One region of the Mesorhizobium sp. WSM4847 genome, then DNA from elsewhere that is predicted to be linked to it. Evidence: riboswitches for the same ligand, from Rfam matches in the RefSeq annotation. Region 1 holds a riboswitch; each other region holds the start of a gene.

Region 1 (9,940 bases):
GTTGGATGCATCATCTGCCCGAAGCATTGCGTTGCCCCTCGCGCGGGCAAACCTTTCAGAACTCTATGCCCTGCTGCGCTTTCACGCCGGCGGAAAAGTGATGCTTCGTAACTCCCATCTCGGTGACCAAATCGGCCGCCTCGACCAGCGCCGGCTTGGCGTTGCGGCCGGTGACGACGATATGCAGGTTTTCGCGCCGGCCCTTCAGCGCCGCCACCACCGTGTCGAGATCGAGATAGTCGTAGCGCAGCGCGATGTTCAACTCGTCGAGCACCAGAAGGCTAATCGATGGATCGGCCATCAGCTCGAGCACCTTGGCCCAGGCAGCCTCGGCGGCGGCGATGTCGCGCTTCAAATCCTGCGTTTCCCAGGTAAAACCCTCGCCCATCGTGTGCCAGACGACCCGGTCGCCGAAAGCGGCAAAGGCGTCCTTCTCGCCGGTATGCCATTTGCCCTTGATGAACTGGACGACGCCGACGCGCCTGCCGTAGCCGAGCATCCTCAGCGCCAGCCCGAAGGCGGCAGTGGTCTTGCCCTTGCCGGGCCCGGTGTTGACGATCAGCAGTCCCTTCTCGACCGTCTTGGCCGCGACCTCGGCGTCCTGCACCGCCTTGCGCTTGGCCATCTTGGCGCGGTGGCGTTGCTCGTCCCTGTCATCGATATCGGTCATATCACTTCACCTTGAGCGGCAGTCCCGCCACCATCAGCAGCACCGTGCCGGCGACGGCGGCGACCTGCTGGTTGAGCCGGCCGGCGGCATCGCGAAACCGGCGGGCAAGCGCATTGTCAGGCACGATGCCCTGGCCGACCTCGTTGGAAACCACGAACCACGGGCCGCGCGGCCGCGACAGCACATCCGCCAGCCCTCGGCATTCGGCCTCAATGTCGCGTTCGGCCAGCATATGGTTGGACAGCCACAGCGTCAGGCAGTCGATCAGGACAGGCCGGCCGTCAGGCAGCGCCCCGATCGCGCCGACGAGATCGAGCGGCGCATCGATCGTCGTCCAGCCGTCGCAACGCCGCGCCCGGTGCAGCGCGATGCGTTCGTGCATCTCGTCGTCATAGGCTTGCGCCGTGGCGATGTAGGTCCACGGCGCTGGACAGGCCGTCACCAGGCTTTCGGCATGCGCGCTCTTTCCCGAGCGTGCACCGCCGACGACCAAGGTCAGCTTGCTGCCTGGAGCAGCGCGATCAGGCAAGGCTATCGCGCAGGCCGGTTGCGGTGCCGGTCAAGCGGCCGCGCACCAAGCCGACGACAGCGCCGAGCACCAGCCAGAACACCAGATTGGTCAGCGTCACCGCCACCACGAACTGGTGGTGCAGGCCTTCCGGGATGGGCGATTCGAAACTGTCGGGCTGCGGCGCGCCGACAATATGCGGCGCGACGATCAACGCTACGGCAAGAAGGGCCAGCGGCAGCGATTTGCGAAAGGCGAGCAGCCCGAGACCGGCAGCCGTCGCCACCACGGTCGCCGTCCACCAGATCTGGCGCTGGGCGAAATCGGCCGCCGGCATCGCCGGCAGTTCGGGCGGCAGGCCGAGGTTCGGGGCCAGCGTGAACACGGCGAAGCCGGCAAGGCCCCAGAACAGGCCCTGTCGCCAATTGCCGATGCCGCCGGCGAATTCCGAAGCGGCGACCAGGATCAGCGCAAAGCCGATGCCGGTGACGACGTTGGCAACGACGTTGAAAGCGAAGCGCTCGAAGCCATCGGCCGGCGCCCAGCCTTCCTCTTCCGCGGTGGCTGCTTCAGCCGGCACGGCGCTGCTCATGGCATTGCTGCCTGCTGCGGCCGGCGCCAAACCATGGTCATGCGTGTGACCACCGCCGGCCTGTTCGTAGACTTCTGCCTTGAGGATGAGTGGCACGGTGGCGTAGGCCTGCATGCAGGCCAGAACGACGCCGGCCACTAGCCCTGCGATCGCCGCGATGAACACGACGTTGCGAAACAGTGTCATGGTGTCAGCCCCTCGTCAGTGGCAGGGAAAGCCCATCGAATGGCGATAGTCGTGAGCGGCATTGTGGACCGCATCGATATGCGAGAAGCCGACAAAGCCCATGACGAAAACGCCGAGAAATGCAGCAAGCGCCAACTGCACAAAGCGCGACTGCGAGGAGACGGAAGCGCCGAGCGAGACGGAAGCGGTATTCATGTCTTGTCCTTTCGCCCTCCACCCGAGGGCATAGAAGTCAGTTCTCCTGTCGCCGGCAGGTCTCCTGGCTCGCGGATCAGCGCCCTTCCCCACCTTCCCGAAGAAGCTCTTCCCGAAGAAAATCTTCAGTGGCATATGGAGAGGACTACCGCACACAGTTGCGGGGGCAGCCACGGCATCGGGCGAATTTTGCCCCTACCGCATTCCCTCTTGGTTCCAAAACGGAACCGACGACGGCTGCGACTATAGGCAGAATCGCCGCGCCCGGCAAACCAAATTCCGCCAGCTAGCAGCGCGAATGCGCCGTGCCGGCAGACCAGCTTGGTTCCTCGACGCCGCGATCTTGACAGGTTGAAAGCCGATCGTCCGCGCTGCCCCGGGGCGCTGTCATCGATGGTTTCGCCAATCACCAGCGTTGCAAGAAGGGCGCCGGCGTTGCGGCCAGCTTCTTTCGCCCCGTTTACGGGGAGAAATGCCCGGCAGGGCAATGAGGGGCGGCGCCGGCCTCGACCACTGGCTGCGAGCGGCATACGGCGCTTTAGCCTAAGCCCTGGGCATCAATGGGCCCTGTCTTCTTTTGTCCGGGGCAACCATGATAGTCGTCTTGCAGCACTGAATCAGAATTGCGAGACCATGACCATTCCTACGCCGGCCGTTCAGGACCGATCCAGGCGCATCATCGCCATCGACGTAGCCCGCGGCATCGCTTTGCTTGCCATGGCGAGCTACCATTTCACCTGGGATCTCGAATTCTTCGGCTACACCGATCCCGGCCTGACCGCCTTTGGCTGGTGGAAATTCTACGCGCGCTGCATCGCTTCGACCTTCCTGTTCCTGGTCGGCGTCAGCCTGTTCCTCGCCCATGGCAAGCAAATCCGCTGGAACGGCTTCTGGAAACGCTTCGCCATGGTCGGCGGGGCGGCGCTCGCCATATCGGCCGCCACCAGGCTTGCCACACCCGACAGTTTCATCTTCTTCGGCATCCTGCACGAGATCGCGCTCGCCAGCCTGCTCGGCCTGGCGTTTCTGCGGCTGCCGGCGCTGCTGACGCTGGTTGTCGCAGCTTTCGTCATCACCGCGCCGCTCTACCTCAGGTCCGAGATCTTCGATCATCCGGCCCTGTGGTGGGTCGGCCTGTCGGCAACCAACCCGCGCTCCAACGATTATGTCCCGCTGTTTCCATGGTTCGGCGCTGTGCTTGCCGGCATCGCAGCGGCAAAGCTTGCCTTCGCCTCCGGCATGCTGACGCGGCTGGCGGGCCTAACGCCCGGCCGCTGGACTAATCCGCTGGTCTTTATCGGCCGGCACAGCCTCGCCTTCTATCTGATCCACCAGCCGGTGCTGATCGGCTCGGTCTGGCTGATTTCGCAAGTCATGCCGGCAGCCGTCGAAACCAGGCAGGTCACCTTCCTGAAAGAATGCCAGGCATCGTGCGAGCAATCGCGCGACACGGAGTTCTGCAGCAGCTATTGTGTCTGCATGCTCGATACGCTCGAGGGCGAGGCCACGCTTGATCGGCTCTACCGCAACGACCAGGCTGCGGAATGGAAGGCGCATCTCGACGAGCTCGCCGGCGCCTGCACTGCCAAGGCCGACGGCACTTTGATGGAGGGAGGAGCACAATGACCGACCATCAGCAGAAACCGGGCCAACAGAAACCGGGACAGCAAAAACCGGGGTTTATACCGTGGCCGCCGCTGATCTATGTCGCGGCCATCGCCGTCAGCATCGCGCTTGGCTTGCTTTATCCGCTGCCATGGATCGGCGGCCTTTTGGGCGACATCCTGTTCGCGGCCGGCTGGGTGGCATTGTTCGGCGTCGTCGCACTCTGGTTCACGGCGATCCGCATCATGATCCGGGCAAAGACGACGCTCCACCCGAACGCCGTGCCGGACCATCTGGTTACATCGGGCCCCTTCGCCGTCAGCCGCAATCCGATCTATCTGGCCAACACGCTGCTGATGATCGGCGTTGCCCTTATCTCGGGGAACGTATGGTTCCTGCCGCTGGCGATCATCGCCGCCTTCGCAACGCAGAAAATGGCGATCGAGGGCGAGGAAAAAGTTCTAGCAACGAAATTCGGCAAGAAATACCGGGATTACGCAAAAAGGGTGCGCCGCTGGATTTGAGGCGGCAACCGGAGCGGAGCGTACACTTGAGTAGGTGAGCATCAGAAGCGCAGAAAGCCACGCTGGCTGGCCGCCAGAGTAGAATTATCAAAAAGGCCGATCAGGTGTTGACGCCAAGCTCCACCAGCCGCTCGACGCAGGACTCTTCGGCCTGGTCGAGTTCGGCCAGGGTCTCTTCGAGATCGCGGCGCTTCTGGCGCAGATCCTCGCGCTTTTCCTCGATGCGCTTGATCATCAGATTGAGCTGACCGACCTCGCCGGGCGGCTCCTTGTACATCTGGATGATTTCGCGGATCTCGTTGATCGAAAAGCCGAGCCTCTTGCCGCGCATGATCTGGCGGATGAGATGCCGGTCCGACGGGCGAAACAGCCGCGTGCGGCCGCGCCGCACCGGCTGCACCAGCCCCTCGTCCTCGTAGAAGCGCAGCGTCCGCGTCGAAACATCGAATTCGCGGGTCAGTTCGGTTATCGAATAATATTCCCGCATCATCACTCCAAATGCCCGGCCGCGCTGCGAGTTCCAACCATGCGGCCTCGCTATCCGCACGCGTGTCAGAATCGGCCAGAGGCTGGTCCAAATCTCGCATGGCATTTACGTAAAAGTCAATTGAGCGGGCGTCGCTCACACGCCGAACCACCATGTGGCGAGGCCGAGAAAGGCAAAGAAGCCGACGACGTCGGTGACCGTCGTGACGAAAACCGCCGAAGCCACGGCCGGGTCGATCTTGAACCGGTCGAGCAGCAGCGGGATCAGGATGCCGGCAAGTGCGGCCACGAACATGTTGATGATCATCGCCGCGGCGATGATGCCGCCCAGGTTGGGATCGCGGAACCAGGCGGCGGCGACGATGCCGATCAGGATGGCGAAGATGATGCCGTTGATGAAGCCCACCCCCATCTCGCGGCGAATGATGCGGCCGGCATTGTAGATGTCGAGGTCCCTGGTCGCCAGCGCCCGCACCGTGACCGTCATGGTCTGCGAGCCGGCATTGCCGCCCATGCCCGCCACGATCGGCATCAGCACGGCCAGCGCCACGATGTGCTCGATCGTGCGGTCGAACAGGCCGATCACCGAGGCCGCCAGGAACGCCGTCAAAAGGTTGACGAGCAGCCACGGAACGCGCGAGCGCGAGGTCGAAAGGATGCTGTCCGACAATTCTTCGTCGCCGACACCGCCCATGCGCAGCAGATCCTCCTCGGCTTCCTGCTGGATGACGTCGACCACGTCGTCGATGGTCAGCACGCCGACCAGCCGCTCGTTCTCGTCGACGACGGCAGCGGAGAGAAGGTCGTATTGTTCGAATTCGCGCGCCGCCTCCTCCTGGTCCATCGTCGCCGGAATGGCGTGCCTGGTCTCATGCATGACCTCTTCGACCTTGATCGAGCGCTTGGTGCGCAGGATCTGGTCGAGGTCGATGGCGCCGAGCAGCTTAAAGCTCGGATCGATGACGAAAATCTGGCTGAAGCGGTCGGGAAGGTTGTTGTCCTCGCGCATGTAGTCGATGGTCTGGCCGATCGTCCAGAATGGCGGCACCGCGACGAACTCGGTCTGCATGCGGCGACCGGCAGTCTCTTCGGGATAGTCGAGCGAGCGGCGCAGCCTGATCCGCTCGGTGAACGGCAGTTGCGACAGGATCTCGTCCTGGTCTTCCTTTTCGAGATCCTCGAGAATGTAGACCGCGTCGTCGGAATCGAGGTCCTGGACCCCCTGGGCAATCTTGGCGTTGGGCAGGCTGTCGACGATGTCGCGGCGGATAGCCTCGTCGACCTCGGTCAGCGCGGAAAAATCGAAGTCGGCGCCCAACAATTCGACCAGCGCGCGGCGCTGTTCTGGATGAAGCGCCTCGATCAGGTCGCCGAGTTCCGATTGGTGCAGGTCGTCGACTTCACGCTTTAGCGTCAGCGTGTCGCGATCGGCGATCGCGGCACCGATCTGGGCAAGGAACGACGATAGAATGGCGCCGTCCTCGCCATAGATGTCGGCGCTGTCCTCAGCGGTCCTGGCGCCGGTCGTCTGTTCGTCCTGGCCTTCCACAAGCGCCTCCCGCCATTCAGAATTCCGGAAAAGCTGCGTGTCAGGTCTAGCGCATGACTATGAAAATCGGAATCGATTTCCAGAAAGGATCATGAGCAGCGTCAAATTGCTACAGCGTCTGTCAGATTTCGAAGTCGATGTCAGCCGGCGCAATCATCCACCAATCGCACAACGTCTTCGGCTCTCCCATAAGCGTCGCGCCGAGGCTCCTCGGTATGTTCCCTATCGGCGTCTCTGGGGGCTACCATTGCGGGCGGAGTCAATATTCTCACCGACGTGCCACCAGCCTGGCGGCCGCCTGGCGCTTTCGACATTTGCGGATGGCGGCTGGAAACCTTATATAACCCAACTTGTGCATGCTGCGGCGTGCGCAGATCAATCGTAGAGAAGGATACAGATGCCGGACTCGGATGCGGCGATACCTCGAATTGCTCTCATTTCAACCCACGGCTACGTAGCAGCCAACCCGCCACTGGGCGCGGCCGATACCGGCGGACAGGTGGTCTATGTCCTGGAACTTGCCAAAAAGCTGGCCCAGTTGGGTTATGCCGTCGATATCTGGACGCGACGATTTGAAGACCAGCCTCCTGTCGATGAAGTGGCCGACGGGGTTCGCGTCCTGCGTGTCGCCTGTGGCGGACCCAATTTTATTCCGAAGGAATATCTCCACCGCCACCTTCTCGAGTGGTGTGAAAACGCGCTGCGCCTGATTCGCCGGGAAAATCTCTCCTACGACTTCATCAACAGTCACTACTGGGATGCCGGCGTGGCGGGGCAGCGGCTGTCCGAAGCGCTCAATATCCCGCACATCCATACGCCGCATTCGCTTGGCATATGGAAGCAGCGCCAGATGAAGACCGACTACCCTGACAAGGCCGATACGTTCGAGGCCGAGTTCAATTTCAGCGAGCGCATAAAGCACGAGACGATCATCTATCGAAGCTGCGCCATGGTGATCGCAACAACGCCGCCGCAGGTCGACATGCTGGTCGAGGACTACAGCCTCGAGCGCGACCGCGTGCACATGATCCCGCCCGGTTACGACGACAACCGGTTCTTCCCCGTCAGCGAGGCGTCTCGTCGGTTGATCCGCCATCGGCTCGGCTTCGAAGGGCGAACGGTCCTAGCGCTCGGCCGGCTCGCCACCAACAAGGGCTACGACCTGCTGATCGATGCGTTTTCCGTGGTGGCGCCGCGTGTGCCGGATGCGGTCCTGAGGCTCGCTGTCGGCGGCGAGAACATGGACGAGCAGGAACAGAAGATCCTCAACCAGCTCAAGCAACAGGTCGAACAGCTAGGCTTGCAGGATCGTGTCGTCTTCTCCGGCTATGTTGCCGACGAGGACCTGGCCGACACCTATCGGGCGGCGGACATGTTCGTCCTGTCGAGCCGCTACGAGCCGTTCGGCATGACCGCGATCGAGGCAATGGCTTGCGGAACGCCGACCGTGGTTACGATCCATGGCGGCCTCTATCGCGGGATCAGCTATGGCCGGCATGCGCTTTTTGGCGATCCGTTCGACAAGGAAGATCTCGGCATCACCATCGTCAAGCCGATGAAGCACCAGCGCCTCTACGGCCGTCTGGGCCGCATGGGCGCGCACAAGGCGCGCAGCCTGTTCACCTGGACAGGCATCGCGCAGCAACTGGTCAGCCTTGTCGAAGGACGTCCGGTGCTGAAGGCGGTCGACGACCATGATTGGGACGAGCCGTGGAACGACGGCGATTGAAACCGATCGCGCTTTTGTCGAGTGATCTCGACGGGACCCTGGCTGGCGATGCGCCGGCGACGTCACGCTTTCGGTTGAAATGGGAGGCGCTCGATCCCGAGCACCGGCCGGTTCTCGTTTACAACAGCGGTCGCCTGGCCGACGATATCTTGAACTTCGTCGACGAAGTCGCCCTGCCGGCGCCGGACTATGTGATCGGCGGTGTCGGCACGATGCTCGCCGGTCCGCGGCACACCTCGCTCCCCGCACACTTTACTGATTTGGGGCATTTTACCCAAAGATTTTCGGAAGGCTGGTCGCTTGAAAAGATCGATGCGGTGCTCGGGTCGCTCAAAGACACCGTCCGCCAACCCGACGGCTATCAGCACGCCTTCAAATCGAGCTGGTACCTGCTCGACGCAAGTCCGGAAGCCCTTGCCAGCATCGAGCGTGCTTTGGCCGAGGCCGGCCTGTCGGTGACGATGGTTTATTCGAGCGGACGCGATCTCGACATCCTGCCGCGCTCAGCAGACAAGGGCCAGGCGCTGGCCTGGCTCTGCAATGAGCTCGGCATCGGCCTCGATGAGGTGGTCGTCGCCGGCGATACCAACAATGATCGCAGCATGTTCGAGCTGCCCGGTGCGCGCGGGATTGTCGTTGCCAATGCCCTTCCCGAACTGCTTGACATGGCGCGGGCCAACCCGCTGATCTACAGCGCCAAGGGACAGTTCGCCCTTGGCGTCGTCGAAGGCCTCGTTCATTGGTCGGTGTTTGCGGACGCCCGATCCTGAGCTGGAAATATTTATCTCGTTGTCACGGTTTGAGGGCCCACACCGTCGCGTGTAGAATGGCGCCAGTTTCGGCGATGAGACGTGCCGATTGCACCGGCTCAAACCCGCTGATCCGTTTCGTGCCGGCCCAACGACCGCGATCCGCAAAAACCTCGATCGATCCGTAGTCGAGGAATATCCGCAGCCGTTTTGGACGGGCTCCCTTGGCAATATAGTGAGGGGATGCCGCTGCGTCGTCTCCATGACGAATGGCAAGTCCCTCGTCATCGACGACAACCTCGAGCCGGACGGTTGGATGTTGCAGCTTCAAGTGGAAATGGGCACCCGGGTTTTCCAGCTCGAACAGGATTTCGACGGCGCCGTTGATAAAGCTTACCTGCTCTCCGGCTGCGAGGCGTGTCCGGTCCAGAATATGGCTCCGCAGGCTCTCGGCAGCGCCGATGGGCGGGGTGTGCAACTCGCCTGCAGACAGATGGATATTGCGAGGCAATGTCATGGCTGTGGGGAAATCGATTGCCGGCCCGGTGTCGGCCCAGTTGGCAAGCCAGCCTATACCAACAATGGCATCGCCGTCGGCGAAGGCCTGGAAGGCGTAATTATCCGTCCCGAAGTCCAGTTCCTGTTCGAATTCCTTGGCAAAGGTCCGACCATCGAACCAGCCGACAATGGCCATTGTCAGGTTCTTGCGCCGGGTCGACTGGTCTTCACTGTTCATCAGCCCGAGAATCAGGATCCAGCGCGTCGCTGGGTCGGTCGCAGGCCCGTCGAGCGGCAGCAGACAGGGACATTCGATCGCCGTCGTCCGATAGTGTTTCTCGACCAGAAGCTTGCCGACATACGTCCAGCCGGTGGCGGCCGTATGGTCACGGGTTTCGTAGAGCAGGACAACGCCGCCTTCATCGCTCTGGCTGCCCAGCAGCATTTTCCAAAGGCCATCCGGTCCCCTGAAGACGTATGGGTCACGAAAATCCGCTGTCAATCCCTGGTCAAGCGGGCGGTATGGCAGGATGACGTGCGCGTCTCCCGCCATGATGAGGTCGCTGGAAGTGGCCGTGAGTTGGATCTGCTGTTCCGGGATACGGTCCTGTACCTGCTCGGTGAAAAAGACGCGAATGCCCGGGCCATC
Region 2 (9,940 bases), on a different contig from region 1:
GGTTATGAACTCGTCACGGGGGGCACTGACAATCACATGCTTATCCTTGATCTTAGGGACCGGCCGCTGTCCGGGAAAGCCTATGCCGAGCGCTTGTCGCAAGCAGGGATCATTACGAATTTCAACATGGTGCCGGGGGACCGGCGCCATCCCGCGTTCACCAGCGGCATTCGGTTAGGCACGCCAGCAGTGACGTCTGTGGGCATGCGCGAGGCGGAAATGCTGCAGATTGCCGCTTTCATCGACCTGGTTTGCCGCCAGCCCGATGATTCGGACGTCCATGCCCGCGTGCGCAGAGACGTTGCCGACTTCTGCGCTGCGTTCGACGTGCCGGGCATCTCCGACAGGTAAGAGGGCCTGATCAACTGTCACATCTAATTCCAACGCTTGAAGCGAGGACATCCCATGACCAGAAAATTCGTGTTTTCTTCCGAATCCGTCGGCGCCGGACATCCCGACAAGATGGCCGACAATATCTCAGATGGCGTGCTCGATGCGATCCTTCGTAAGGATCCCAAGGCTCGTGTCGCTTGTGAAGCGTTGGTGAAGTCAGGGATGGTCGTTCTGGCTGGCGAGATCACCAGTCACGCGCATATCGACTACAGCCAAGTTGCCCGCGATATCATTTTGGACATTGGATATGACGACGATGCGATCGGCTTTGACGGCCGGCGTTGCGCCCTGATCTTGGCCTTGACCGAGCAGTCGCCTGACATCAGCCAGGGCGTCGACGAGGGACGAGGGCAGGATCTCGATCAGGGAGCCGGGGATCAGGGCCTCATGTTCGGGTACGCGTGCAACGAGACCGAAACATTGATGCCGTTGCCAATCCAACTCGCTCACGAATTGACAAAAAAACAGGCGGAGGTGCGCCAAACCGGCCGCCTTGGCTGGCTTCGCCCGGACGTTAAATCTCAAGTGTCCGTCCGTTATGAGGGTTTGCGCCCGGTAGCGCTTGATACCATAGTCCTGTCGACGCAGCACGACGAAGAGGTCTCACAAGCCACGGTCCGCGAAGGCGTCATTGAGGAGATCATAAGGCCGGTCTTGCCCCACGACTTGGATACGACCGGGATAAGGGTCCTGGTCAATCCAACAGGCCGGTTCGTGGTCGGTGGGCCGCGCGGCGATTGCGGGCTTACCGGCCGCAAGATCATCGTCGATTCCTACGGCGGTATGGGGCGTCACGGCGGCGGTGCCTTTTCGGGCAAGGACCCGTCCAAGGTTGATCGGTCGGCCGCCTATGCGGCGCGGTACGTCGCAAAAAACGTCGTTGCCAGCGGACTGGCGCACGTGTGCGAGGTTCAGCTTGCTTACGCGATCGGTGTGGCCGCGCCGGTCTCTATCCTCGTCAATACATTCGGAACCGCAAAGATTGATGAAAAAAGGATCGAGCGCGCCGTCCTTGAGCTTTTCGATCTCCGGCCGAAAGGCATCATCAAGGCGCTTGATCTCTTACGGCCGATTTACCGCAAGACCGCGACATACGGACACTTCGGCCGCGAAGAGCCGGAGTTCACCTGGGAAAAGACGGACAGAGCCGACGACCTGTTGCGTGAGGCAGGACCGGCAGCTGCGTGATGCGCCGGTATTGGATGCGTCGGCATAGGGCGACCCATTCCACACTGGCAAGAAGCACGCCCGGCCTGCATGGCAAGAAGCTGGCTCGGATTTTTGGCGGAGATATTGATGCCGGATTATGACGTGCTTTGCATCGGCAATGCCATTGTCGACATCATCGCCCAGTGCGACGAGGCATTCCTCGAGACGAACGGCATCATAAAGGGCGCGATGAACCTCATCGACACCAGGCGCGCCGAGCTGCTCTACAGCCGCATGGGCCCGGCCATCGAAGCCTCCGGGGGCAGCGCCGGCAACACGGCAGCGGGCGTCGCCAGCTTCGGCGGTCGCGCCGCCTTCTTCGGCAAGGTCTCGAACGATGCGCTGGGCGAAATTTACGCCCACGACATCCATGCGCAGGGCGTTGCCTTCGACACCAGGCCGCTCAAGGGCAACCCGCCGACGGCGCGCTCGATGATCTTCGTCACTCCCGACGGCGAGCGCTCGATGAACACCTATCTCGGCGCCTGCGTCGAGCTCGGGCCGGAGGATGTCGAGGCCGACAAGGCCTCTGGCGCCAAGGTCACCTATTTCGAAGGCTATCTGTGGGACCCGCCGCGCGCCAAGGAGGCAATCCGCCAGACGGCCAAGCTGGCGCACGCGGCAGGCCGCGAAGTGTCGATGACGCTGTCGGATTCGTTCTGCGTCGACCGCTACCGCGACGAATTCCTCGACCTGATGCGCTCGGGCACGGTCGATATCGTCTTTGCCAACAGTCACGAGATCAAGTCGCTCTACCAGACGTCGTCGTTCGACGAGGCACTGGCGCAGATCCGCAAGGATTGCAGGATCGCCGCCGTGACCCGCTCGGAAAAAGGCTCCGTCATCGTGCGCGGCGACGAGACGGTGGTCATCAAGGCGACCGCCATCAAGGAACTGGTCGACACGACAGGCGCCGGCGATCTCTATGCCGCCGGCTTCCTGCATGGTTATACGCAAGGCCGCGACCTGCAGACCTGCGGCGACCTTGGCTCACTGGCGGCCGGATTGGTGATCCAGCAGATCGGCCCCAGGCCGCGGCAGAATTTGCGCCGCGAGGCTGAGCAGGCGGGGCTGTTGTAGGGCAGCATTTCGGCCACGTATTGCCCACCTTCCGTTGTGCAGGCTGTCCAGACAAGCGCGTGTAAATCGAACGTACCAGTCCGAGAAGGATGCCGGTTTTCTCCAAATTTCAATTTTGCAGGCTTAGGAACGTTGTCGCACTTCGGGCCAGTACTGCCGCCCGATCATGAATGGCCAACACGCGCCCTTTTTGACGAAAGTCGTTTTGAGCCGGGATCGTAGACTGGCAGATTGCCCGAGCGGCCAGGCACAGCCTGCGCAGACCGGCGAGTGGCGCAAATGGCTCAGCTCTACCGCGACCTGCTACTTGGGAACACGCCGCAGGTGAACGGTTCACATAAACACATAAACATTTCTTTATACCGCATTGGCAACAAAGCGGGCTGCTGCGATTGTCCGCGTGTCGTGGTTCTCCGCTAGGCGTTGCCGTAGCGGAGCTAAGAGGGAAGCCGGTGCAATGCCGGCGCTGCCCCCGCAACTGTAAGCGGCGAGCCAAACCCATCAATGTCACTGGGGCGAACTGCCCCGGGAAGACGGGGCAGAGGCTGTGACCCGCGAGCCAGGAGACCTGCCACGGTAAACAACGTCCACGGGCGGGGTGTCTGGTGGCCGCGGCAGCTCGGCGTTTATGCCGGCCTTCTAGCGCCTTCCTTGTCCCCGCCGCGACCATCGGGGTATGGAATGAATGTCTCCCAGCAAGTTCCCATAGCAACGCTTGGCATGCCGCGTATCGGTCGCCGGCGAGAACTGAAATTCGCGCTCGAAAGCTACTGGTCCGGAAAATCTTCTGCTGCCAACCTTCTGTCGACGGCGAAGGCACTCCGTGCCGCCAGCTGGAGCGAGCAGCACGACCGCGGCGTGTCGAAAATCCCGTCGAACGATTTCTCACTTTATGACCATGTGCTCGACACCGCAGCAATGGTCGGCGCCGTGCCATCCCGTTACGGCTGGACGGGCGGCGAGGTCCCGCTCGACATCTATTTCGCGATGGCGCGCGGGACGCAAGGCGATGCCGCGGGTTGCGTTCACGCCAGTCACGGGCATGCAGTTCAGGGCCAGCGCGTAACCGCGATGGAAATGACCAAATGGTTCGACACGAACTACCACTACATCGTGCCGGAGCTGAGCGACGATCAGGCATTCGCCCTCTCGTCGACGAAACCAGTCGATCACTTTCTGGAGGCAAAAGAGCTCGGCATCCATACACGCCCGGTCATCCTTGGACCGGTCACCTTCCTCAAGCTGGCGAAGTCTCCCGACCAGTGTTTCAATCCCATAGCGCTCCTACCGCGGCTGCTGCCCGTCTACGAGCAACTCCTGCGGAGGCTGGAGCTCTCGGGGGCCGACTGGGTGCAGATTGATGAGCCGGCGCTTGTGCTCGACCTTAGCCCGAACGAACGAGCTGCCTTCGAATTCACCTACGGCCAGCTGTCGAAAGCCGCGCCCAAGTTGAAAATTATGCTGGCGACCTATTTCGGGCCGCTGGGAGACAATCTGGAGACCGCGCTTTCGCTGCGCCTGGCGGGCCTGCATCTCGACCTCGTGCGCGCTCCCGAGCAGTTGGAGACGGTTGGTCGGCTCGCACCGAAGGATCTGGTGCTCTCGCTTGGCTTGATCGACGGCCGCAACGTCTGGCGCGCGAACCTGGCTGCCATTCTCGACCGCATCAAGCCGATCGTTGCCGGCTGGCCGCTGGATCGCGTCGAGATTGCGCCTTCCTGCTCGATGCTTCATGTGCCGATGGACCTGCGGATGGAGACCGCGCTCGATGTGGATGTCAGTTCGTGGCTGGCATTCGCCGCCCAGAAGAGTGAAGAGCTGCTTGTGCTGGCCCAAGCCTTATCCGAAGGCAGGGAGGCCGTAGCAGGCGCACTGAAAGCTTCTGCCGAGGCGGCCGCGGCGCGCGCAATGTCTGGAAAGGTCCATGATCCGCTCGTCCATGGGCGGGTTATCAGCATTGACGGCGCCATGAAGCAACGAAAGAGCGCATTTGCCAAGCGCTCCAGAGTCCAGGCTGACACGCTCGGCCTGCCGCCGTTCCCGACGACGACGATCGGGTCCTTCCCGCAGACGCCCGAGGTGCGCAGGGCGCGCTCCGCTCATGCGAAGGGCCGGCTGAGCTATGTCGATTACCAGGCCTTCCTGGAGAAGGAGACCGAGGCGGCGGTCCGCTGGCAGGAGGAGATCGGGCTGGACGTGCTGGTACATGGCGAGTTCGAACGAAACGACATGGTCCAGCATTTCGGCGAGCAGCTGTCCGGCCTCGCCTTCACCCAGCATGGCTGGGTGCAAAGTTACGGCTCCCGGCTGGTGCGCCCTCCCATCATCTTCGGCGACGTATCGCGGCCCAATCCGATGACGGTTCTCTGGTGGCAATTTGCCCAGTCGCTGACGAAAAAGCCGGTGAAGGGCATGCTCACAGGCCCAGTGACAATTCTTAACTGGTCTTTTGTTCGCGACGACGTACCCCGCGCCGAGGCCTGCCGCCAGATCGCACTCGCCATCCGCGATGAAGTGGCCGACCTTGAAAGAGCTGGCGCAAGGGTGATCCAGATCGATGAGGCCGCGTTTCGCGAAGGCTTGCCCCTGCGGAAGTCCGATTGGAAACATTATCTCGGCTGGGCAGTCGAATGCTTCCGTCTCGCTTCAACGGTTGTAGAGGACGCGACCCAAATTCACACCCACATGTGCTATTCGGAGTTCAATGAGATCATCGACTCGATTGCTGAACTGGACGCGGACGTCATTTCGATCGAGACGTCGCGCTCCAAAATGGAACTGCTGGACGCCTTCACCAAGTCCAAATATCCGAATGACATCGGTCCTGGCGTCTACGACATTCACTCACCACGTGTCCCGGAGATTGGCGAGATTTTGCATCTCGCCCAACTTGCCCGCGAGCGACTGTCGGACGGCCAATTGTGGGTGAATCCGGACTGTGGCCTCAAAACAAGGAAATGGGAGGAGGTCCGCCCTGCCCTCATCAACATGGTCGCTGCAGCATGCGCATTGCGGGAGAAAGTGCAGGCGCAGGCCGCTGAGCCACTGTGACGGGCAAACATGTGACCCGCGGGCTTCGCGGATATTTAAGGCAGAAAGGACGCCATCGAAAGCCGCGCGCAAGTCGGTCGACGCGTGCGAGTCCCACCCTTGTCGTCCAGCCGAAGGCCCGCTGGACGGCTGAGCGGCGGGGCAGGATCTGGGAAGCCGCTTCCGGTCCGAAGGACGGATGATTTCGATCACGAAATGGGGGAAGGCGGCTTTGTCCATGAACTTCAGCCTCTCACACAGCCAGCGGTCAACAGACACTTCACCGAGGGGCGAACGCTTGCGGATGCCGCCTGTGCACCGGCACCATCGAGATATCGGCGGCGAGATCGACCATCGAAAGCATCGGTATCGAGGGAATGCCTCGCATGTGGCGGACATCGACAAAATAGCCATACCGCCCAGCCGCAAGCTGCGACCATTCCTCATCGCTTGAATTGAAGCTTGGCTGCGTTTGGCATGGCGATTGCTCCGCTTCTGCTGAGGTTCGCTGAAAACAGAGTTTTTCAAGCGCACGGGTCGCGGTGAAGTGTTGCGCGACACAAAGGCAGCCGCCAACATTACGATCGATCCAAAGATCTCAGGTGTGCTTCCGAGCCTACCTTTCCGTTGTTTAGGCTACCGGAGGAGCGGCGAGGAGTAGAACCAACCAAGGTGTAAGGAGCATCTGATGTCGAACATGATGAAGGCGCTGGTCAAGGCCAAGGCCGAGCCGGGCATCTGGATGGAAGAGGTGCCGGTGCCGGAAATCGGCCCGAACGACGTTCTGATCAAGATCAAGAAGACCGCGATCTGCGGTACCGACGTCCACATCTACAATTGGGACCAGTGGGCGCAGAAGACCGTGCCGGTGCCGATGGTGACCGGCCACGAATTCGTCGGCACGGTCGCCGACTTCGGCGCGGCGGTCACCGAATACAAGATCGGCCAGCGTGTTTCGGGCGAGGGCCACATCGTCTGCGGCCATTGCCGCAATTGCCGGGCGGGCAGGGGGCATCTGTGCCGCAACACGCTCGGCGTCGGCGTCAACCGGCCCGGCGCCTTCGGTGAATATCTGGCGATCCCGCAGCACAACGTCGTGCCGATCCCCGACGACGTGCCCGACGAGATCGCCGCAATCTTCGATCCGCTGGGCAATGCGGTCCACACCGCACTGTCCTTTGATCTGGTCGGCGAGGACGTGCTGGTCACCGGCGCCGGGCCGATCGGCATCATGGGTGCGCTGGTGGCGCAGTGCGTCGGCGCGCGAAAGGTGGTCATCACCGACATCAACCCGGTGCGGCTGGCGCTGGCGAAAAAACTCGGCGTCCAGCATGCGGTCGACGCGTCGAAGGAAAAGCTGCGCGATATCATGCCGGCGCTCGGCATGACCGAAGGTTTTGACGTCGGCCTCGAAATGTCGGGTGCGGCACCCGCCTTCCGCGACATGATCGACGCCATGAACAATGGCGGCAAGATCGCCATTCTGGGCATCGCGCCGACCGGCTTCGAGATCGACTGGAACAAGGTCATCTTCAAGATGCTGCATCTCAAGGGCATCTATGGCCGCGAGATGTTCGAAACCTGGTACAAGATGATCGCGCTGGTGCAGGGTCCGCTCGATGTCAGCGGCCTGATCACGCACCGCATCGGCATTGATGATTTTCAAGTAGGCTTCGACGCGATGCGCAGCGGCAGCTCGGGCAAGGTGGTGATGGACTGGCAGGGCGACTGGTCGATGTGACTTTGCGGAGGTGCTGACGGGAACGCCACCCTGGCTGCCGTCGATCTCCCCGCGAGGGGCATCGCTGGTGCAAGGCAGTGGCTCCTGCCACCAACGTGCGAACGCTCAATCGTGCCGCGACGTATCACGGCCCAATCGGACGGCTGCGCTTGTGGCCATTCGCCCAGATCGGTCAAGGAATGCTCATTGGCCCCCGACGCGATTGCCTGTTTCCCAATGCCTAGGATCGAGGTCGAGGTGTTGTGGGCGTTTCAGTTGGCAAGATGGGATATGTGATCTCCGGTCGCTTTCCGGTCAGCGAATTAAGGTAGGCAACGATCCGATCGATTTCGATTTGCGCTAGCTCTTCGCCAAGCTGGGTGGTGCCCATGATGGCGACCGCCTCGCTCAGGTCCCAGACCTTGCCCGAATGAAAGTATGGCGCGGTGATTGCTACGTTGCGCAGCGATGGCACGCGGAAAACATAGGAATCCTCTGGTACATTGGTGACGGCAAATCGTCCCTTGTCGTTCTCCGGCAGAATGTCGGCGCTAGGCTTCTCTACGAGGCCGAATGGGTAATAGCCTTCCCCACCAATATTGACACCGGAATGGCAGGACGAGCACCCTTTTTCCATAAAAAGGGCCAGGCCCTGTTTCTCTTCGGGACCGATGGCGGTGTCATCGCCATTGAGGAAGGCGTCGAAGGGGGCCGGCGTGACCAGTGTCGCCTCGTAGTCTGCGAGTGCATTGGCTACGTTTTCGAAGGTGATGGGATCGGCTTCATCCGGGAAAGCTGAATGGAACCACTCCACATATTGCGGCATCGATTTGAACGTCTCGACCACTCGATGCGATGTGTTGGCCATCTCGACACCGGCCTGTATCGGCCCTTTGGCCTGAGCTTTCAGGTCTTCGGCGCGACCGTCCCAGAACTGCGATTTGTTGAAGACGGAGTTAAACACCGTCGGCGCGTTGCGCTGCCCCTTCTGCCAACCATGGCCAATCGAAGTCTCACGATTGTCGTCGCCCCCGGTGGCCAGGTTGTGGCACGAGTTGCAGGAGAAAACGCCTGAGGACGAGAGGCGTGGATCGAAGAACAGTGCCTTGCCGAGGGCAATCTTCTCCGGCGTGCTCCGGTTGTTGGTGAGCGCCGGCGTGAATGGCAAGGGCTCGAAGGTGGCCAGTGCCGTTTCTCTGAGGTCTGGCGGAATTAACTGCGCAGCAAAAGCTGTGGCTGCCACCAGCGCCACAGCCATCGCAGTGAATAGAATTTTCATAAATGGAGTCCTTGCGATGTGCACGGAAACCATTCTCCACATGCGGCCTGCGAACGCCCTGCGCTAGATCAGCGGATCGATGGAATCGTGCCTGCCGACCAAGCCAATTGAGCGGCGGAAACAGTGACTGCGGTGTATTCATCGCCCGACGGCGGATTCCATTGGTGGGCGCGCGCGATCGCTGTTGTTCGCCTGAGGGTTTGGTCGGTTCCGTGGCCTATCGCCACATGCTGCCGCCACGCCAACCTGTTTCGCACGCGCAAGCTTTTCTGCCCCCATCGAGTGCACGGCTCATAGTTTACAAGCGTTCTGCGTCTCCCCTCTGCAATTCAGACGGACGAGATCGGGACTGAATGGCGGATACTGGCGCGGTTATGGACAGCGATCCCGCGCAGATCAGTGTCACGACAGCGTGAAGTGGCGCTATAGACCTCAATGTTGGACGAGCAACGAACAATCCTGTCGTGACATTTGTTGCTTTCGGCGGAGATCACCACTAGAAGCGACGCTCCGCAGACCAATCCCCCGGAGAGTTTCATGCCAGAAGAAGACTTCAAAAACATCGACAACCTCATCCAGCTTACCACAGATGTTGTCTCAGCCTATGTTTCCAACAATCCCGTTCCGGTGGGGGACCTTTCAGCCCTGATCGGCCAAGTGCACGAAGCTTTGAAGGGCACGGCGGCCGGTCGCGTCTCGGCACAAGAGCCGACGGTGTTGACGCCGGCGGTCCCGATCAGAAAATCGGTGACGCCGGACTACATTGTCTCCCTTGAGGATGGGAAGAAATTCAAATCGCTAAAGCGTCATCTGTCGACCCATTACGGGCTGAGCCCTAATGAATACCGCGCCAAATGGGGTCTGCCGGCGGACTATCCCATGGTCGCGCCGAACTACGCGGCTGCGCGCTCTGCCCTGGCTAAGACAATGGGACTCGGCCGCAAACCGAAAGAGCCTGAAGTCTCGGCGCCGGAGAAGCGGTCCAGAAAGAAGGTACCAGCGTGACTTCCTCATCCAGACCCGCTGTGGGGCTGGCGGCTCGATCGGCATGATGTGAGCGAAACATCGAAAGGCGGGATCAAATCCCGCCTTTTCCTTGCACGGTGTGATTACACGGCGCGAAGCGGAATGGAATTGACATAGCGCAGAGACACAGGAGATCGCAGGGGTAAAAGGAGGACAGTTATCAGCTTGGGAGGGAAACTGTTGCAGACTTCTATCCTGAAAAA
Region 3 (9,940 bases), on a different contig from region 1:
GGCTTCTCTTCAGGACGAAAGCCCCCGACGGATGCGGATGCGCGTATCCCGCCGGGGCAGTATCTCGAGCAAGGGTTTCCGGTGCTGTCGGCCGGGCCGACGCCGCGTGTGCGTACCGAGGACTGGTCGTTCACGCTCAAGCACGGACCGCGGCCGATCAAGACGTGGAACTGGACAGAGTTCAACGCGCTGCCTTTGACCAAGATGACGCGCGACATCCATTGCGTCACCGCGTGGACCAAGTTCGACACGGCGTGGCAGGGTGTGCTGGTCGACGATATTCTGGCGGATGCCGGCATCGAGCCACCGACGGCCTTCACGCTGGCGCTGTCCTTCGACGGCTATACAACCAACGTGCCGACGCAGGATCTCACTGCCGGCAAGGCGATGGTGGCGTTGCTTTACGAAGGCAGGCCGATCACGCCGGACCACGGGGGCCCGGCGCGGCTGCTGGTTCCGCATCTCTATTTCTGGAAGTCGGCCAAATGGCTGAATGGGCTGCAGTTCACCGAGCGTGACGAGCCCGGCTTCTGGGAGCTGCGCGGCTATCACATCTATGGCGACCCGTGGCGCGAGCAGCGCTATACGGGCGATCCATGAGCGACGGGCCGGCGGCGCAGTCGCCCTGGCAGACGGTGACCATCGCCCGCATCGAAAAGCGCACGCCGCGCGTCACCAGCTTTTTCCTCCAGCCGTCGCGGCCCTTCGCCTATCGTGCCGGGCAGCACGTCGATGTCAGGCTGACGGCGCCGGACGGCTATCAGGCGCGCCGCTCCTACTCCATCGCCTCGGCGCCGGAAGCCGGCGAGACGATCGAACTGGCGATCGAAAGGCTCGATGATGGCGAGGTCTCCCCCTTCTTCCACGATATCGCGGCGGTCGGCGACGAGGTCGAGTTGCGCGGACCGCTCGGCGGCCACTTCGTCTGGTCCGACAGCGACGGCGGCCCGCTTCTGCTGGTCGGCGGCGGGTCCGGCGTGGTGCCGCTGATGGCGATGATCCGCCATCGTGCCGCACGCAAATCGGTGGTGCCCGCGGCGTTGGTGTTTTCTTCAAGGGTTTGGGACGAGGTGATCTTTCGCGATGAGCTGATCGACTTCCACGATCGCCGGGACGGCTTCGATCTGGTGCTGACGCTGACCCGCGAGCCCGCCCGGCGCCCGGCGGACTATTCACGGCGGATCGACGTTGCGATGATGGAGCAATCGATGGTGCGGCTGCCCGCACCGCCAAGGTTCGCCTTTGTCTGCGGCTCGAATGCCTTCGTGTCGGCCGCCGCCCAGGCGCTGATCGATGCCGGCGTTCCGGCAAGCCTCATCCGCACCGAGCGCTACGGGGTTTAAGCTCCCCGGTCAGGCGTCGATCTCGAGCGCCGTCAGCGGCTTCGAACAGCAGGCCAGGATGAAGCCGTCGTCGATCTCGTGATCGAGGATGCCGCCATTGTGGCTCATCTCGACTGTGCCCGAGACCTTTTTCACCTTGCAGGTTCCGCACAGGCCGAACTCGCAGGCTGCGGGAATTCGTACGCCCGAAGCGCGCGCCGTCTGCAGCACGGTCTGGCCGGCAACGCAGTCGGCATCGATATCCGAAAGCGAAAAGCGGATCGGCGTTGCGGCCTCGGCAGGTACCTCGACCCCACCCTTTGCCGGCCCACCCTCTGGCGGCGAACCGAACGGGGCCGGTATTTCCTCCACCGCCGGGGCCGCAAAGCTCTCCTGATGGTAGTTGGCCATGTCGAAGCCGGCCGCCTCCAGCATCTGCCGCACGGCGCGCATGAACGGGTCGGGGCCGCAGCAGAAAATTTCGCGCTCGCGAAAATCGGGCGCCAGCAGCGGCAGCCTTATCGCGTCGATCCGGCCCATATGGCCGAACCAGCCCTCACGGCTGGACCGCTCCTCGATCATGAAGCCGAGCGTCAGGCCCGGCATGCGGCTGCCGAGCAGCTCGAGTTCCTTGCGGAAGATGATCTCCTCGGGCTTTCGCGCGCAGTTGACGAAGCCGACATCGGTCCATGGCGCGCAGTCGTTCAGCCAGCGCAGCATCGACATCATCGGCGTCACGCCGGAGCCGGCCGAAATGAACAGATACTTGGCCGCGGGATGGCTGTGCAGCGAAAAGTCGCCCGCCGGCCCATAGGCCTTCACGTGAACGCCGGGCTTCAGATTGTCGAACATCCAGCGGGTGCCGAGGCTGCCGGCCTGCGCTTTCACCGTCACCGCGATCGAGAACGGCCGCGACGGCGAGGACGACAGCGTATAGGTCCGCATCAGCGGGCCCTCGGTGGTCGGCAGTTCCAGCGTCACGAACTGCCCCGGTCTGTAGCGGAACCAGGTCTGGTTGTCAGAGCGGAAGGTGAAGGTCTTCACGTCAGGCGCCTCGTCGCTGACGCCGATGACTTCCAGCACCTGGAGCCTGTCGTTCCAGGGCGCCATCTCGTCGAGATGGCGGTAGAGGCCAAGGTCCGTCATCGCATTCATCCCCTTGACCCCGTTCAGGCGACGCTGCGCAGCGCCGGCCGCCCGGCCTCGGCAAGGCGCGGCCCGATGAAGGAGGCGTACCATTCGACGAACTGGATGACGCCGCCCTCATGCAGTTCCGAATAGGGGCCGGGCTCATAGGCCGGCGACAGGATGCCGAAGGCGTTTTCCTCGACGATGCGACGGTCCTGGTCGTTGGTCTCGGTCCAGACATGGGTGAGTTCGGCGAGGTCGTAATCGACGCCTTCGACCGCGTCCTTGTGGACAAGCCATTTGGTGGTGACGGCCGTTTCCGTGGCACTGATCGGCAGCACGCGGAAGGTGACGGCATGATCGCCGAGGATATGGTTCCAGGTCGTCGGATAGTGATAGAGCAGCAGCGAGCCGATACGGTCGGTGGAAACGCTGTCGGAAAGGTTCTTCTTCACCGCGCGTCTTCCCGTCATCGTGTAGCTGACGGCGTCGCGCAGCAGCGGCGCGCGGGTGGCGCGATACTGCCCGGCCGGATCGATGCGGAACTTGCTCGGCAGGCCTGCCGCCTCGCATTTCGCCCAGTGCGCGAGCATCTCCGGATCGCTGTCGGCGCCCTGCACGCCGGTGACGGTCGGCGCTTCCGGGAATGTCTTGCAGAGTTCCGGATGGTTGCCGGCGCAATGATAGCACTCGCGGTTGTTCTCCCAGACGAGCTTCCAGTTGCCCTTCTCGACGATGGTCGATTCGAAGGCGATTTTTGCCTCGCGCAGCCGGTGCGGCAGGAGGTAAGGCTCGATCATGGCGCGCATCGGCGCGAAGTCGGCCGGCTCGTTGGCCAGGCAGATGAAGATGTAGCCGCCAACGCTTTCGCACGCCACCGGCTTCAGGCTGAACTGGCTCTTGTCGAAGCCGTCTGCCATCTGGCGAGCAAACAACAGCCGGCCGTCCAGCTCGTAGGTCCACTGGTGATAGGGGCAGACCAGCTTCGCCGCAGTGCCCTTGTCGGCATTGCAGACACGGCTGCCGCGATGCCGGCAGGAATTGTGGAAGGCATTGATCTTGCCTTGCTGGTCGCGGACCAGCACGACCGGATAGTCGCCGATCTGGGCGGTGATATAGCTGCCAGCTTTCGGCAACTCGCAATCGTGGCCGATGAACAGCCAGTCGCGATACCAGATCAGCTCCATGTCGAGCTTGAAGAAATCTGGATCGGTGTAGAAGGGCTGCTCGAGCGAATAGCCTTGCCTGCGGCCGTGCAAGAGCCTCAGCATGTCGTTGCGCGCGTCCATGTCCTGTCCTCGTGTAAGGACTGAACTGGTGGTGATGGAGGGAGGACCGTTTGCACGCCGGCAAAAGGGCCGGACGTGCATCATCCACCTCTTGACCGCCCACCGCGATCAGTCGAGTCTGAAAATCTCGGGCTGGTTTCCGGGCTCTGGAGTGTCCTTGCGGACTCGTCGCGACACCTTCCCAGGCTTGTGGCCCAGTGGTCTCCCGTTGCGACTTGAACTCCACCACCGTTGCGGGGGCAGCGCCGGGTTCTGACCGGCTTCCCAATTCTCCGCTTCGTCGTCACCAAGCGGCACCTGAGATGGCGTGATCTAATCATGCCGGCCGGCTGACTGCCGGCATGAAAGCGACATCGTATCCATGCGGCGCGACACCGCCGGCGAAACCTGCAGGTTTATATCTGCAGGGCTGAAACCCGCTTTGTCGGCGGCCATTGTCGGCTGCCGTGACATCGAATCCGACCCGCGGCGGAGACCAGGAAGGTTAACAGTTTACAAAAGTGACTATTAGCCGCTTCTAAAATCGAACCGAACGGTTCGTTTCTGTTGACAATGCGTGCAGCACGCAGTGAACGCAGATCCGCCAATCCGTCAAATCGTCGAGCGGCAAATTTGGCATAAGATATTGAAAACGAACCATAAAACCATAGTGGTAGATGCCTCTGGTACAATTTCAAGGTGTAGATTCTTGGTCCACACGGAACAACTTCGTGATTGGAATCCGCCGAATGGCCTTCCCACATCGGGGCTATCCGAACGACGCGCGCATCCTCCCAAGACACGCCGCTAGACGGACTGAAGACCAAGATACTGGAGTACTAAAATGAAAAAGATCGCTCTTACTGCCGCCGCCGCTCTGGCCATCACCGGCAGCGCCTTTGCCGGCAGCGACCATTATGGGTCCAACGCCGCCAACCAGCCGGCCGTCGCGGTCGACAGCTCGTATACGGCCTCTGTCCAGATGCCGGCTCACGCTGAAAAGCAGCCCGTTGGCCAGGGCGCCGACCGCAACCTTTTCGGCAACAATTAACAGCTGGTCCCAAACAGCAAAGTGGCGGTCCGCCGCTCGGGATCTGAGGAACTCAGGAGTATTTGAAATGAAGAAGCTCATTCTTGCCACCGCCGCCATTGTGGCCATCTCCGGCAGCGCTTTTGCCGGCAGCGACAACTTTGGATCGAACGGCGCCAACCAGCCGGCCGCTGCGGTCGACAGCAACTCGTACACGGCTTCGATTCGGAATTCGGCTTCGGCGCAGAATCCGGTTCCGGCTGACGAGAAACCCGTCAACGGCAGCGACCGTAACCTGTTCGGCAACAACTAACAGTTCGTTCCAACAGCGGCGGCGGCATTTGCCCGCCGGGCTGGCGGAACCAAGAAAATCCAGGAGTTTTGAAAATGAAGAAGATCGTTCTTACCGCCGCCGCGCTTTTGATTGCTGCGGGCGGCGCTTTTGCCGGTAGCGACAACTTTGGCAGAACCGACATCAACAAGCAGGCGACCATCAACGTCGACAACACGCAGACTTCTTCGGTACGCAATACCGGCTCGCCGGTCTACAAGCTGCTCAACTCGTCGGGCGACGTACAGAAGTCCGCCCCGCAGGGCAGCGACCGGAACCTGTTCGGCCGCTAGCGCATCGGCCCGAAAATCGGTTCCGATTTTCGGAAAGCACGATGTGCAGGGTTAAAGTGTTGGAGCGTACCTTTGTGCGTCCACTTGGACGCACGTCGCTCTAACAGCGACCGGAACGCACAAGAGTGGCGGCTTTGCCCGCCGCTCTCGTTTTTGGGTCACCAAACATCCATCAGTTCGGCTGCTGCTCTCAGGCTGCCTTTGCTTCCGCTTTGTGGAGCGTGAATGAATGTCCGTCGGCATCGAAAATATGCAGGTCGCCGGCATCGGCATTCAACCGCAGCGCAGCGCCGCGCTTGACCCCGACATTGCCTGGCAGCTTGGTGACCAGCGGCAGGTCGGCGCGGCCGATGTCGACATAGACGAGCTGGACCTCGCCGAGTTGCTCGACATAATCCACCGTTCCCTCGAAAAGATAATCCGCACCGGTGGCGATCGTCAGATCTTCCGGCCGCACGCCGAAGCTCACCGAAGCGCCCTTCACCGACGCCGGCGTGGCGATCGGCACCGTCGCCTTGCGCCCGCCGACATGACTGACGATGGTCGGGTCGCCTGATTTGTCGATCGTCGCCGGCAGGATGTTCATGGCCGGCGAGCCGATGAACTGGGCGACGAACAGATTGCCGGGTCTCTTGTAGAGCTCCATCGGCGTGCCGACCTGCTCGATATGGCCCTCCTTGAGCACCACGATGCGGTCGGCCAGCGTCATCGCCTCGACCTGGTCGTGGGTGACGTAGATCATCGTTGTAGCAGGCATCGATTCCTTGAGCTTGGCGATCTCGATGCGGGTGGCGACGCGCAGCGCCGCGTCGAGGTTCGACAGCGGCTCGTCGAACAGGAAGACCTTGGGGTTGCGCACGATGGCGCGGCCGATGGCGACGCGCTGGCGCTGGCCGCCCGACATCGCCTTGGGCAGGCGGTCGAGATATTTGGTCAGCTGCAGGATTTCCGCCGCCTGGCGCACCCGCTTGTCGATCTCGGCCTTGCTCTCCTTGCCGATCTTCATCGAGAACGCCATGTTGTCGTAGACAGTCATGTGCGGATAGAGCGCATAGGACTGGAACACCATGGCGATGCCGCGCTTCGACGGCGGCACGTCGTTCACCACCTCGCCGTCGATCTTGAGCTCGCCGGAGGTGATTTCCTCAAGCCCAGCGATCGACCGCAGCAAGGTCGACTTGCCACAGCCCGAAGGGCCGACGAAGACGATGAACTCGCCCGACTTTATGTCGAGGTCGATGCCATGGAGAATGTTGAGATTGCCGTATGATTTCTTCACTTGCCTTAGCGTGACATCGGCCATGGGTTCCCTCCAGTGAATTGCAAATTCAGTCGATACGCCCGAACCAGGCGCCGTAGCCGCCGAGGCGGATAAAGCCGGCGTCAGTCTGTCCCGAAAACCCGTGCCCCGGCAAGGGCTGCAGCGAGCGTCCGCCGAGATTGACTTCGGCCGGTCGGCTGCCGAGATTGAAGGCGCAGACGATCTGCTCATTGCCCTCGCGGCGCGTGAAGGCGACCGTATCGCCCTGGCTTTCGATGAACTCGATCTCGCCCTTGGCCAGCGCCGGATACAGGTGGCGGAAAGCGAGAAAGCGCCGGTAGTGTTCGAGCAGCGAGTTGTCGTCGCCCTGCTGCACATCGACCGCCTGCGAAAGGTGCTTGGCAGGCACGGGCAGCCAGGGCTTTGCCGTGGAGAAGCCGCCATTGCCGTCGGCGCCATTCCAGACCATCGGCGTGCGGCAGCCGTCGCGGCCCTTGAATTCCGGCCAGAACCGGATGCCGTAGGGGTCCTGCAGATCCTCGAATTGCAATTCCGCTTCGCCAAGACCGAGTTCCTCGCCCTGGTAGATGCAGACCGAGCCGCGCAGCGACATCAGCAGCGCCGAGATCACCTTGAGATAAGCGGTCTGGTCGGCCTCGCCGGCCGCCCAGCGCGAGGCAGTGCGCATCACGTCGTGGTTGGAGAAGGCCCAACACGACCAGCCGTCGCTGGCGACCTCGCCAAAGGCTTCCAGCACCGAACGCACCTTTGCCGCGCTGATCTTTTCGGGCGCCAGGAAGTCGAATGAATAGCACATGTGCACGCGCTTGCTGCCGGCGGTATAGGCCGCCACCACCTCCAGTCCGCGCTGCGAATCGCCGACTTCGCCAACCGCCGCCGTCGCCGGATATTCGTCGAGCAGGGCGCGGAAGCGTTCGAGGAAGCCAAGGTTTTCGGGGCGGCTCTTGTCGTAGAGATGGTCCTGGTAGTTGTAGGGGTTGACGGAAGGAGCGGTCTGGTCGTTGCGCTGTTCGGGCGGCAGCGGCGGATTGTCCTCGAGGCCCTGGCTGTGGAAGTAGAAATTGATGGTGTCGAGGCGGAAACCGTCGACGCCGCGCTCCAGCCAGAAGCGGGTGACATCGAGCAGCGCGTCCTGGACTGCGCGGCTGTGGAAGTTGAGATCGGGCTGCTCGGCCAGGAAATTATGCAGGTAATATTGCTGGCGGCTGGTGTCCCACTGCCAGGCCGAACCGCCGAAGATCGACAGCCAGTTGTTGGGTGGCGTGCCGTCGGGCCTGGCGTCGCCCCAGACATACCAGTCGGCCTTCGGATTGGTGCGGCTCGAGCGGCTTTCCTTGAACCACGGATGGATGTCGGCGGTATGCGACAGCACCTCGTCGATCATCACCTTGAGCCCGAGCCTGTGCGCCTCGGCGGTCAGAGCGTCGAAATCGGCCAGCGTGCCGAACATCGGATCGACGTCGCAATAGTCGGACACGTCGTAGCCGAAATCCTTCATCGGCGACTTGAAGAACGGCGAGATCCAGATGGCATCGACGCCGAGCGCCGCGATATAGGGCAGCCTGCCGATGATGCCCCTGAGGTCGCCGATGCCGTCGCCGTTCGAGTCCTGATAGCTGCGCGGATAGATCTGGTAGATCACGGCACCTCGCCACCAGTCGCGGTCGACGGCGAAGTCGGGACTCAACGTCGCTTTCACAGCGGATTGCATGATCTCAGCCTCCCTTCACCGAGCCGGCGAGCAGCCCGCGGACGAAATAGCGCTGCAGCGAGAAGAACACGATCAGCGGCACGACAATGGTGATGAAGGCCGATGTCGTCAGGATCTCCCAGTCGCCGCCGCGCGAGCCGAGCAACGCGTTGAGCTTGGCGGTCAGCACGATCTGGTCGCCCTCGGTGCCGAGGAAAACCATCGCGACCAGCAGATCGTTCCACACCCACAGGAACTGGAAGATGGCGAAAGAGGCCAGCACCGGGAACGACAGCGGCAGCACGATCTTGACGAAGATCTCGAAATCGCTGGCGCCGTCGATGCGCGCCGATTCCATGATTTCTCGTGGCAGGCCGGCAATGTAGCTTCTCAAGAGATAGATGGCGAAGGGCAGGCCGAAGCCGGTATGCGCCAGCCAGATGCCGAGATAGGTTTTCGACGGCACGCCGAAGAAGCTGCCGACGCCGTTGTAAAGCTTCAGCAGCGGGATCAGCGACATCTGCAGCGGCACGACCAGGAGCCCGATGATCACCGCGATGAGCAACGCCCGGCCGGGAAAGCGCATCCAGGCCAGCGCATAGGCCGCGAACGCCGCGATCAGGATCGGGATGACGGTCGCCGGAATGGTGACGGTCAGCGAATTCATGAAGGAGCGGCCGATGCCTTCCGAAAACAGCACCGTATTGTAATTGTCGGTGGTGAATTTCGGCGGCGCCGACGAGGCGTAGTAGACGCGCTGGCCACGCTCGCCCTCGAACGGCTTGGTCGAGGTCATGACGAAACTGCCGTCGGGGTTGAGTTGCAAGGTCTCGCCGTCACCGAGATCGGCTGTGGTGCCGGCGGGATATTGCGTCGGCGCCGACGACTTGACGCCAAAGGCGCTGATGTCGCGGGCCGGATCATCGCCGAAGATGTTGCCCTCGAGGACGAACTTGCCGTCCTTCTCGACTTGCGCCGAGGCGGGTGGCAGCCGCCCCGCTTCCGTCTGCGTGGAACTGGCGAACGAGTTCCACCAGCCCGAGGCGATGATCTGGTCCTTGTCGCGCAGCGACGAGACGAGAATGCCGAGCGTCGGGATCGTCCAGATCGCGACGAAGAGGAAGACCGCGATATGGACGCCGAAACGGCTGGCAAAGGACTTTCCGGTCGAGACGGCCATCTCAATGTCCTCCCGTCTCTTTGTTGGCCTGGCGGATGTTCCAGATCATGATCGGAATGACCGCGATCATGATGATGATGGCGATGGTGGCGCCACGGCCGAAATCGCCGCCGCCGCGGAACATCCAGTCGAACATCAGATTGGCCAGCACCTGGCTGTTCCATTGGCCGTTGGTCATCGTCAGCACGATGTCGAAAACCTTCAGCACCAAGATGGTGATGGTGGTCCAGACGACGGCGATCGTTCCCCAGATCTGCGGCACCATGATCTTCCAGAAGATCTGGAACGGATTGGCGCCGTCGATGACGGCCGCCTCCAGCGTCTCCTCGGGAATGCCCCGCAAGGCAGAGGACAGGATGACCATGGCAAAGCCGGTCTGGATCCAGATCAGGATGATCATCAGGAAGAAATTGTTC

The links. Region 1 has a riboswitch for cobalamin ahead of AC0L28_RS14080 (CbtB domain-containing protein). Riboswitches for the same ligand answer to the same signal wherever they lie in the genome.
Region 2: it holds a riboswitch for cobalamin, as region 1 does, so the genes downstream of both, metE (5-methyltetrahydropteroyltriglutamate--homocysteine S-methyltransferase) here and AC0L28_RS14080 (CbtB domain-containing protein) in region 1, are expected to answer to the same signal.
Region 3: it holds a riboswitch for cobalamin, as region 1 does, so the genes downstream of both, AC0L28_RS07285 (aromatic ring-hydroxylating oxygenase subunit alpha) here and AC0L28_RS14080 (CbtB domain-containing protein) in region 1, are expected to answer to the same signal.

What each region holds. Positions count from the first base shown of each region.
Region 1 covers NZ_JBVVPY010000008.1:167,731-177,670, forward strand. Annotated here, with positions in the region: gene cobO (cob(I)yrinic acid a,c-diamide adenosyltransferase) at 56-670, opposite strand; gene cobU (bifunctional adenosylcobinamide kinase/adenosylcobinamide-phosphate guanylyltransferase) at 672-1,169, opposite strand; gene AC0L28_RS14075 (CbtA family protein) at 1,192-1,956, opposite strand; gene AC0L28_RS14080 (CbtB domain-containing protein) at 1,972-2,151, opposite strand; cobalamin riboswitch at 2,189-2,398, opposite strand; gene AC0L28_RS14085 (heparan-alpha-glucosaminide N-acetyltransferase) at 2,785-3,777, shown strand; gene AC0L28_RS14090 (methyltransferase family protein) at 3,774-4,280, shown strand; gene AC0L28_RS14095 (MerR family transcriptional regulator) at 4,381-4,767, opposite strand; gene mgtE (magnesium transporter) at 4,903-6,315, opposite strand; gene AC0L28_RS14105 (glycosyltransferase family 4 protein) at 6,713-8,044, shown strand; gene AC0L28_RS14110 (HAD-IIB family hydrolase) at 8,041-8,814, shown strand; gene AC0L28_RS14115 (GH32 C-terminal domain-containing protein) at 8,837-9,940, opposite strand, start outside.
Region 2 covers NZ_JBVVPY010000012.1:73,029-82,968, reverse strand. Annotated here, with positions in the region: gene AC0L28_RS18620 (serine hydroxymethyltransferase) at 1-351, shown strand, start outside; gene metK (methionine adenosyltransferase) at 406-1,581, shown strand; gene AC0L28_RS18610 (adenosine kinase) at 1,690-2,682, shown strand; cobalamin riboswitch at 3,072-3,272, shown strand; gene metE (5-methyltetrahydropteroyltriglutamate--homocysteine S-methyltransferase) at 3,388-5,733, shown strand; gene tdh (L-threonine 3-dehydrogenase) at 6,401-7,453, shown strand; gene AC0L28_RS18595 (cytochrome-c peroxidase) at 7,674-8,711, opposite strand; gene AC0L28_RS18590 (Ros/MucR family transcriptional regulator) at 9,249-9,716, shown strand; gene hemN (oxygen-independent coproporphyrinogen III oxidase) at 9,918-9,940, shown strand, end outside.
Region 3 covers NZ_JBVVPY010000004.1:183,814-193,753, reverse strand. Annotated here, with positions in the region: gene AC0L28_RS07300 (molybdopterin-dependent oxidoreductase) at 1-600, shown strand, start outside; gene AC0L28_RS07295 (FAD-binding oxidoreductase) at 597-1,343, shown strand; gene AC0L28_RS07290 (FAD-binding oxidoreductase) at 1,353-2,468, opposite strand; gene AC0L28_RS07285 (aromatic ring-hydroxylating oxygenase subunit alpha) at 2,492-3,739, opposite strand; cobalamin riboswitch at 3,853-4,055, opposite strand; gene AC0L28_RS07280 (DUF680 domain-containing protein) at 4,563-4,769, shown strand; gene AC0L28_RS07275 (DUF680 domain-containing protein) at 4,837-5,061, shown strand; gene AC0L28_RS07270 (DUF680 domain-containing protein) at 5,136-5,372, shown strand; gene AC0L28_RS07265 (ABC transporter ATP-binding protein) at 5,563-6,675, opposite strand; gene bglA (beta-galactosidase BglA) at 6,701-8,365, opposite strand; gene AC0L28_RS07255 (carbohydrate ABC transporter permease) at 8,370-9,524, opposite strand; gene AC0L28_RS07250 (carbohydrate ABC transporter permease) at 9,526-9,940, opposite strand, start outside.